Regions from separate parts of the Micromonospora sp. DT31 genome, predicted to be linked through region 3. Evidence: riboswitches for the same ligand, from Rfam matches in the RefSeq annotation. Region 3 holds a riboswitch; each other region holds the start of a gene.
The links. A riboswitch is a leader RNA that binds a small molecule or an ion and turns the genes downstream of it on or off. The one in region 3 is predicted to bind cyclic di-AMP.
Positions count from the first base shown of each region.

Region 1 (3,078 bases), on a different contig from region 3:
ACCCCGAACCCCGGGGTGCCGGCCTTTCACTCGCTTGTCGGATCAGGCGGAGTAGCCACGGCTGGCGATCCAGTTCGCCAGGTCGATGGTGGTGACCCAGTACGACGGCAGCGACGGGTCGGCCGAGTCGACGATCCGCACGGTCCGGCCGTCGTTCTTGTAGCCGACCACGGCCACGTAGTGCCCACCCGGGAACGAGTGCCAGCCGCCGTTGAGGTCGACCACGTCACCGGCGACGTTCGCGACCACCGCCCGCCCCTTGGCGACGGCGCTCACCACGTCGGCCTGGAGCTGGTCCATCTGGGCCGGGGTGGCCGAGTCGCGGATCATCCGGGTCCGGTACGGGTCGCCCTTGACCTGCTGGTTGAGCACCCGGGTGGTGTCCTCGGCCGAGTTGGTGCCCATCTCGGTGGTGCCGAGCGCGGCCGCGAGGGTGTCCTGGCCGCGCTCGACGCCGGTGGCGCTGAGCGCGTTGCGCACCGCGGCCGGGCCGCAGTAGTAGTAGTTGATCTGTGCCTGGTAGTCGTAGTCGAGCATCCTGCTCGACGGCGGCTTCGGCGGCGCCGCCTTCGTGGTGGTGGTGTCCGGGTCCGCGGCGGCGCTCGCCGACGGCGACGTGCGGGGGGTGGGCGACGCGCTGGACGAGTCGCGGGGCGACGGGACGGCGACGCGCGCCTCGCCGCGGCTGGCCGCCTCGCCGACCCGGGCGTCGAGTCCGACCGTGGCCGTGCTCTCCTGCCGGGTTGGGGCGTCGTCGGTGACGGTGAGCGCCGTGCCGGCGCTGCCGGCCAGCACGAGCGCCGCCGCCGAGCCGGCGATGATCTGGTACGGACGTTCGGTCGTGATCCGTCGCAGCTGACGCTTCAGGTGGTGCTTCACGAAATCCTCCACGGGGGCGTGAGCGGCGCAGGCCGGCCCGGCACGCGGAAGGACTCACACGTGCTGGGGAGCCGGCGGGCCGAGGGATGGGTGCGCCCGCGTTGTGGGCGGGCCGGGGTGGTTACCGGGGGTGCGCGCCGGTCAGGCGCGCGCGGGACACTGCGGGGCCGTGGAGGCGGGGGATGGTCGAGGGATGGGCACGAGGCAGGGACTCCTTCCGTGGCCGCCGACCGGGTTAGCTGACGGATTCGGGCGGGAAGTACGCCCTACCGCGGGCCGTGGCTCGCGGATTCACCCCGATGGTGTGTGGGTTCCCGGTTCGTGCAAGCACGATTTGGCGGGTCAAGCGCGGCGACGCCTTCGGCGAACGGAAACCGCACCGGACGCGCCGACACTACCGGCGAGTAAGCGGGCCGCCAACCGCTGCGACCTGCGTAAACATCGGGCCTGACTACGGATTCGGAACAGCCGGTCACCGACTTCACTCAATGGGACAGGCGGTTTCGCAGGGCAGCGTCCGGCCGGAACCCGACGTCGCCGGGACGAAAACCCGCAGGTGCCGGGGTCGTACGAGGGCGTCGCGTGCCGACTGTCCGGTTCCGCGACGCGGGTGAGCCAAGTCACCCACTTTTCGTAACGATTCGGACCACGCGCCGGCTGTCAGCCGACGCGGGCCGGGCTCAAGCGGGTGCCACGTACCGCCGCCGGAGCCGGCACCCGGCTTGCCGGGGCGCTCGCGCCGGCCAACGCGGGGCGCAGCGCCAGGTCGGCCGCGTACGCCTCGACGGCCAGCGCGCGGGCGGCCTCGGCGGCCAGTTCCGCGTCCCGCCAGGCCAGCCGTTCCCGGTCGGCGGCGACCTCCCACCGGGACCGGCGGCCGTCCCGGACGGTCCGGGCCAGCACGACCTCCTGCTCGGCCGGGTGCCGGCGCGGGTCCCACCCGTTGCGGCGCGCCAGCGCGTCGGCGAGTTGACGGGCGGTCAGGTCGCCCCGCCAGTGCGCGCGCATGACGGCGTGGCGCAGCCAGCGTTCCCGGGCCGCGTACTCGGTCGGGGTCCGGGGGGTGCGCGGGGCCGGCAGCGCGCCGGCCCCGGCCAGGCGGCGCGCGGCGGTGTCCGCCTCGTCGTAGGCCGTCCAGGCCCGGTCCGCCTCGCTCCGCGCGGCCAGCCACTGCTCGCGGCGGCGGCGGAAGGTCTGGGCGGCCCCGGCGGCGGCCACCGCCACCTCCTCGGCGTACCGGACCAGGTCGGCCCGCTGGGTCGGATCCGGGTCGACGGTGGTCTCCGCCGCGCCCTCGCGTTCCGGGCGGGCGACCAGCACGGCCAGCAGGGCGAGGGCGAGCAGCAGCAGGGCGGACCAGATCGCGGCGGCCTCGGGGACCGCGGTGAGGAAGTGGTAGAGAGCGGTCTGCGACATGTCGGCACCTCACGGGAAGACGTGGCGGGGAACCCCGCTCGACCGTCCGACGCGGGACGCGGCGGGCGGGTGCGGGGTGGCGTTCGGTGGGTGCGGTGAACGGGCCGGCGGCCCGTGGACAGGTCAGCGGGTGGGCGGGGCCCGGGAACCGACCGACGCCGGGACCTGGCGGTCCGGAGTCGGACGTCTGTCGACCGGGTCGGCCGCCCGTGACGCCGGGGCCCCGGTGGCGCGGGCCGGCGGCTCGGCGGGGTGCGCGTACGCGGCGTGTGCCGCGGCCGACAGGTCGGTCGCCGCGCTCGGCGCCGACGCGGCGCTCGCGGCCCCGGGAGCCGGCACGACCGTCGGGGTGGCCGCAGGGGCGGCCATGGCGACGCCGGACGGCAGCGCGGCGGCGCCCAACGAACAGGCGACGACCACCGCGAGGCTGGCCAGCATCCGGGCGGTCCAGCGCGCCACCCACCAGGTGGGGCAGGTGAGCGCGATCGGAAGCACGGGTACAAATTACCGCCGATCCCACCAGGACGCACCGCCGCCGGGCGTGTCGCCGCGCCAGGTGACGGCTCAGTCGGGGCGGCCCCGGCCGGCGTACTCGACCCCGTCGGCGGGCGCGCGGGGGGCGGGCACCCGCGGCGCCGGCCCGGCGGCGGGCGCGTCCGCGCGGGCGCGGCGCGACGGGCCGAGCAGGCGCATCATCGGCAGTTCCACCCAGCGGTGCAGCGCGGCGGCGAGCGCCAGGGTGAGCAGCAGGAAGCCGAGTACCGCGAGCGGACCCCGCCAGCC
Region 1 is NZ_JBNCKZ010000037.1:41-3,118, forward strand. It holds gene ACLQ2X_RS27915 (C39 family peptidase) at 43-891, opposite strand; cyclic di-AMP (ydaO/yuaA leader) riboswitch at 1,089-1,229, opposite strand; gene ACLQ2X_RS27920 (hypothetical protein) at 1,540-2,295, opposite strand; gene ACLQ2X_RS27925 (hypothetical protein) at 2,419-2,790, opposite strand; gene ACLQ2X_RS27930 (acyltransferase family protein) at 2,860-3,078, opposite strand, start outside.
Region 1: another riboswitch for cyclic di-AMP. It lies ahead of ACLQ2X_RS27915 (C39 family peptidase); the one in region 3 lies ahead of ACLQ2X_RS07845 (coiled-coil domain-containing protein).

Region 2 (3,078 bases), on a different contig from region 3:
CCTGCTCACCCACTCGACCGCGGGCTTCATCGACCCCGGCTTCTCCGGACACGTCACGCTGGAACTGTCGAACGTGGCGAACCTGCCGATCACGCTCCGACCGGGGATGAAGATCGGCCAGTTGTGCATCTTCCGGCTGTCCTCGCCGGCCGAGCACCCGTACGGTTCGGCCGTCTACGGCTCGCGCTACCAGGGGCAGCGCGGCCCGACGCCGAGCCGGTCGTGGCAGAGCTGGCGCACCTGGCCGACGCGCTGATCGCGCCCCACACCTGTCAAGAAGGGCCCCTTCCTCTACCGGAGGCGTTAAGAAGGGGCCCTTCCTTACACACCTCAGCCGGGGCGGCCGTAGCTGTGGATGGGGCCGTCCTCGACGCGCTTCATGGTGATCGGCTTGCCGGACTGGGAGGCGTGCACCACCCAGCCCTCGCCCACGTACATCGCCACGTGGTGCAGGTCCCCGTAGTAGAAGACCAGGTCACCGGCGCGCAGCTCGGCGCGGCTCACCCGCTTCGTCACGCCGTGCTGCTGGCGGGCGTTGTGCGGCAGCGAGACGCCGGCCCTGCCCCAGGCCGCGAGGGTCAGGCCGGAGCAGTCGAAGTGGTCCGGACCGGCCGCGCCCCAGACGTAGATCTTGCCGATCTGGGCGCAGGCGAACTTGACCGCCGTGCCCGCCGCGCCGCCGGGGTAGCCGGCCGGGCAGGGCGCCGGGCGTAGCGGCCCGCCACCCCCGTTGCCGTAGACCTTCAGCCGCAACTTCTGCAGCCGGGCGATCTCGGCGTCGATCTGCTTCTTCTTCGCCGCGAGCTGGGCCTCGGTGCGGGCCAGGCCGACGATCATCTCGTCCAGCGGCTTCTTCCTGGCCGCCAGTTCGTCGCGCAGCGCGGCGACCGATCGCACCTGCTCGCGCTGGTGATGCGCGAAGCGGTCGAGCAGTTCCAGGCCGTTGACCAGGTCACCGGGGGACCGGCTGCCCAGCAGCACGTTGACGGTGGAGAGGTTGTCGCCCTTGTAGGCGTCGGCGGCGAGCCCGCCGACCTGCCCGAGCGCGGCGTCCACCCGGGCCTGGAGCGGGGCGATCTGCCGGCCGAGGGCGTCGGCCTGCTTGCGCCGCGCCGCGAGTTGCTCGCGTACGGCGTTCACCTGCTCGATGACGGGTTCGAGCTTGTTCCAGTCGCGGTCGATCTGGGCCTCGATCTCGGTGACCGAGGGTTCGGCATGGGCCGCCGTGGCACCGCCGGTCAGGACGACGGCGGTGCTGATCAGTGCGGCGAGGGCGGTGGTGCAGCGGGACCAGCGGGAACGCGGCGCAGCCGTGGACCGGTCGATCGACCGGTCGGACGCTGGCCGCCGGGCATGGTGTGCCACCGGGCGTCCGTGCTCCTTCTTCCGTACCGCCTACCGAGTTAGCTGACGGGTTCGGGCGGGAAGGGAGTCGCCCTACCGCAGTGCTGCGGATTCACCCCAGGTACCTGGGTCCCCGGCTCGCCCGCGGGCGACTCGGCGGTGCCGGACCGTCACCGACCGGGATGGACGGTGAGACTGGCGGCCGACATTTGACCAGAGTAAGGACGATCGTGATCGATCCGCAACTCGGAGCGCCGTGACGGTCGGTGTCGAACCGGAGGGGCGATGTGAAGTTTTCTTTCAAGGGAGATTACCTGCTGGAAAGGTATTGACCGTCACGGGGTACGCGGAGTGAGGTTGAGGGGCAGTGACACCCATCCCTGTCCAGGAGGTTCGATGCACCTCTCACCCCCGCCGTCGGGCCGGCGGATACTGCTCGCCGCCGCGGTGGCCACGGCCACCGCGCTGGCGACCACCGCCCCGGTGAGCGCCGCGCCGCAGCCGGCCGCACCGACGAGCGACCGGCAGCAGCAGTACGCCGCCGCAGCGGCCGAGTACGGCGTACCGCAGAACGTCCTGCTCGGCGTCTCCTACCTGGAGTCCCGCTGGGACACCCATCCCGGCCAGCCCAGCACCAGCGGCGGATACGGCCCGATGCACCTGACCGACGCGGCGCACATCCTCGCCACGCCGGGCAGCGCCCACGTCGACGAGGACGAGGACCCGCGCGGCGACGACTCCCGCCCGCTCACCCTCGACCCGGCCACCGCCGCCGCGCCGCCGCGGGAGACCCCGCTGCCGAGCGCGGCGCTGCAGACACTCGGCACCGCAGCGACGCTGACCGGCCTCGACGAGCGGACGCTTCGCACCGACCCGGCCGCGAACATCCGCGGCGGCGCGGCGCTGCTCGCCTCGTACCAGAAGACGCTGGGCGGGCCGGTCGGCGCCGGCAGCGACCCGGCGGCCTGGTACGGCGCCGTGGCCCGCTACTCCGGCGCGGACACGTCCGACGGGGCGGCGGCCTTCGCCGACGAGGTCTACGACCAGCTCGGCCAGGGCGCCTCCCGGATCACCGACGACGGGCAGAAGGTCACGCTCGCCGCCACCGTCGCCCAACCGGACCGCTCCAAACTGGCCCGGCTCGGCCTGCGGAACGCCGAACGGCCCGACGGACTGGAGTGCCCGGTCCGGCTGGCCTGCGAATGGATCCCCGCGCCGTACGAGCAGCTCAGCGCGGACCCGGGCGACTACGGCAACCACGACCTCGCCAACCGGCCGAAGCAGCAGAAGATCGAGTACATCGTCATCCACGACACCGAGGGCTACTTCGGCCCGAGCGTCGACCTGGTGAAGCGGGCCGACTACCTGGGCTGGCACTACACGCTGCGCTCGGTGGACGGCTACATCGCCCAGCACATCAAGGCCAAGGACGTCGGCTGGCACGCCGGCAACTGGTACGTCAACGCCAAGTCCATCGGCCTGGAGCACGAGGGCTTCGCCGGGCACGGCACCTGGTACACCGAGGCGATGTACCGCACCTCCGCCAAGCTGGTCCGCCACCTGGCGCTGAAGTTCGGCATCCCGATGAACCGGCAGCACATCATCGGCCACGACAACGTGCCCGGCACCACCGCCGCCACGGTGCGCGGCATGCACTGGGACCCGGGACCGTACTGGGACTGGTCGCACTACTTCGACCTGATGAAGGCGCCGTTCCGGACCACCGGCACCGCC
Region 2 is NZ_JBNCKZ010000005.1:192,290-195,367, reverse strand. It holds gene dcd (dCTP deaminase) at 1-256, shown strand, start outside; gene ACLQ2X_RS11205 (NlpC/P60 family protein) at 331-1,365, opposite strand; cyclic di-AMP (ydaO/yuaA leader) riboswitch at 1,379-1,513, opposite strand; gene ACLQ2X_RS11200 (N-acetylmuramoyl-L-alanine amidase) at 1,741-3,078, shown strand, end outside.
Region 2: another riboswitch for cyclic di-AMP. It lies ahead of ACLQ2X_RS11205 (NlpC/P60 family protein); the one in region 3 lies ahead of ACLQ2X_RS07845 (coiled-coil domain-containing protein).

Region 3 (3,078 bases):
GCTGACCGACCCGGCCGACCCGGCGGTGACGTCCTACGCCATCGCCGAGCACCAGCGCGGCACGCCGCTGATCTGGCTGATGGTGCTCTTCGCCGCCGCCATCGTGGCGTTCGGCCGCTGGCGCGGCCTGGCCGCGCTGGGCGGCCTGGCGGCCAGCTTCGCCATCCTGCTCGGGTTCGTGCTGCCCGGCATCGGCGCCGGCCAGCCGCCGCTGCCGGTGGCGATCGTGGGCGCCGCCCTGATCATGTTCGTGGTGCTCTACCTGACGCACGGGGTGACCGCACAGACCTCGGTGGCGGTGCTCGGCACGCTCGGCAGCCTGGTGATCACCGGCGTGCTCGGCACGCTCGCCACCGCCGCCACCCACCTCACCGGCTTCGGCAGCGAGGACGCCACCACGCTGTCCATGTTCCAGGCCGACGTGGACCTGCACGGACTGCTCCTCGCCGGCATCATCATCGGTTCGCTCGGTGTGCTGGACGACGTCACGGTCACCCAGGCCGCCACCGTCACCGAACTGGCCCACGCCAACCCGGCGCTGTCCCGGCGGCAGCTCTACCGGGCGGCCACCCGGGTCGGCCGGGCGCACATCGCGTCCACGGTCAACACCATCGTGCTGGCGTACGCGGGCGCCTCACTGCCCCTGCTGCTCCTGCTGGTCGCCGACTCCCGTCCGGTGAGCCAGATCCTCACCAGCGAGTTCCTCGCCCAGGAGATCGTCCGCAGCGCGGTAGCCACCCTGGGCCTGATCGCCGCCGTACCGCTGACCACCGGACTGGCCGCGGCGGTGGCCACCGCCGGGCGGCATCGGTCCCCCGTGGACCCGCCGCCGGCACCCCGGCCGCGCGACGGAGGGGACGACGCGCTGAAGGCGCTCGGCGGCGCAAGGAGCACGGACTCCGCATGGCGAGACTCCGGAGCGTGACGACCGGCGTCAAACGCGACACTGGTCACGCTGGGTCGCGGCGAAATCTCGCAGTTGGTCGGCTTCCGGACGTAGATCCCGGGTAGCGATCTCGGGTAACCTCGCTGCCGGTCACCGCCGAAGGCGCGCACCGGCGCCAGCGGTGCCGCCGCCCAATCGCCCACGGGCGAGCCGGGGAACCACGCACCAGGGGTGAATCCGCGCCAGCGGTAGGGGCCACTTCCGTCCCGAACCCGTCAGCTAACCCGGTCGGCGGCCGACGGAAGGGAACACTGTGACGGCACCCCTGCGCCGCTGGCTGACACCCGTGGTCGCCGTGCTCGCCTCCTTGGCCCTGCTGGCCGGGCCGACGCCCGCGATGGCGGCCCCCACCACGCCCAACCCCTCGGGGCACGAGGAGGACGACGACCCGCCGCTGATCACCGAGGCCATCGACGCCGCCAACCGGGGCTACCTGCAGGCCAAGGCGAAGCTGGCCAAGTCGCAGGACCGCCAGCGGCGGCTGGGCGCCGAGGTGGCCGCGGCCCAGCGCCAACTCGACGCGCTCAGCCCGCAGATCAACCAGATCGCCGCCCAGTCCTACCGGACCGGCCGGATGGGCGCGATGGCCATGCTGCTGGAGAGCAACTCGCCGGACTCGTTCGTCCGCCGCGCCAACGCCCTCGACGAACTGAACCTCCTCAACGCGCAGCGCCTCGCCGCCATCAACGCGGTGAAGAACCGCGCCGAGCAGGCCAAGCTCGCACTCGACGCCGAGGTGCGCGAGCAGGAGAAGCAGAAGAACGCGATGGAGCGCGAGAAGGTGCAGGCCGAACGCGCCCTGAAGCTGGTCGGCGGCCTGGGCTTCACCGGCGGCCTGGTCTCGGCCACCTCGCCGGTGGCGAAGATCGGCCCCGGTCGCACCGGCGACGGCGGCTGGAAGGCCGAGTCGTGCAGCGAGGACGACCCGACCACCGGGGGCTGCGTCACGCCGCGCACGCTGCACGCCTACAAGGAGGTGCGGCGCGCGGGCTTCAAACGGTTCGTGGGCTGCTACCGGTCGGGCGGGCCGTGGGAACACCCGAAGGGCAAGGCCTGCGACTGGTCGCTGGAGAACAGCGACTTCAAGCCCTGGCACAACAACGACACCCGACGGTACGGCAACGAGGTGGCCGCGTTCCTCATCCGTAACGCCGACCGGCTGGGCATCTACTACGTCATCTGGAATCGGCAGATCTGGTTCCCGGCCACCGGCTGGCGTTCCTACAGCGGTCCGTCGAACCACACCGACCACGTGCACATGTCGATGCTCTGACGTCGGCACGTCAACAAGGGGCCGCCCTCGGGCGGCCCCTTGTCGCGTTCTTGTGCCCCACTCAGCCGGCGAGCGCCGGGTCGGCCGGGGCGGGCAGCGGAACCGGGGACTGCGCGACGGTCCGCACCTCGCCGCCGCTGAGCCGGTACGACATGCCGACCACCGCGCACCGCCCCGCGGCCACCCGCTCGGCCACCACGGCGGACCGGGCCAGCAACGTCTCGACGGTCTGCACGATGTGGACGTCGATGATGCTGTCGATCTCGTCCCGGCCCTGCCGGGCGGCCCGCAGCAGGCTCGGCGCGACCGCGTCGACCACCGCGCCCAGGTGCCCGACCGGGGCCGCGCCGGTGCGGACCGCCTCCCGGGCGGCCTGGACCGCGCCGCACGAGTCGTGCCCGAGCACCACCACCAGCGGGGTGCCCAGCACGGTGACCGCGTACTCGACGCTGCCGAGCACCTCGGGCCCGGCGGTGTGCCCGGCGGTACGCACCACGAAGAGGTCACCGAGGCCGCGATCGAAGATGATCTCGGCGGCGAGTCGCGAGTCGGAACAGCCGACGATCACCGCGAAGGGGTGCTGGCCGTCGGCGACCGCGGCCCGATGCCCGGCGTCCTGGTTCGGATGCTGCGGGACGCCGGTGACGAAACGATGGTTACCGGCGCGCAGTTCGGCGAGCGCCTGCTCCGGAGTGCTCGGCGTCATGTTCCTCACCTCGTCTACCTGGCGAACGACCCGGCTGGCCGCCTCGCGACCCACCGTCACACGGCACCCGGGGTCCGTCAAGATTCGTGATACGCATTTCATACTTTCCCGGCCCGCCCCACGCCCCGTTCGGAGACACCGCGGAGATGGCCC
Region 3 is NZ_JBNCKZ010000003.1:297,761-300,838, forward strand. It holds gene ACLQ2X_RS07840 (YibE/F family protein) at 1-925, shown strand, start outside; cyclic di-AMP (ydaO/yuaA leader) riboswitch at 1,065-1,195, shown strand; gene ACLQ2X_RS07845 (coiled-coil domain-containing protein) at 1,200-2,219, shown strand; gene ACLQ2X_RS07850 (carbonic anhydrase) at 2,281-2,925, opposite strand.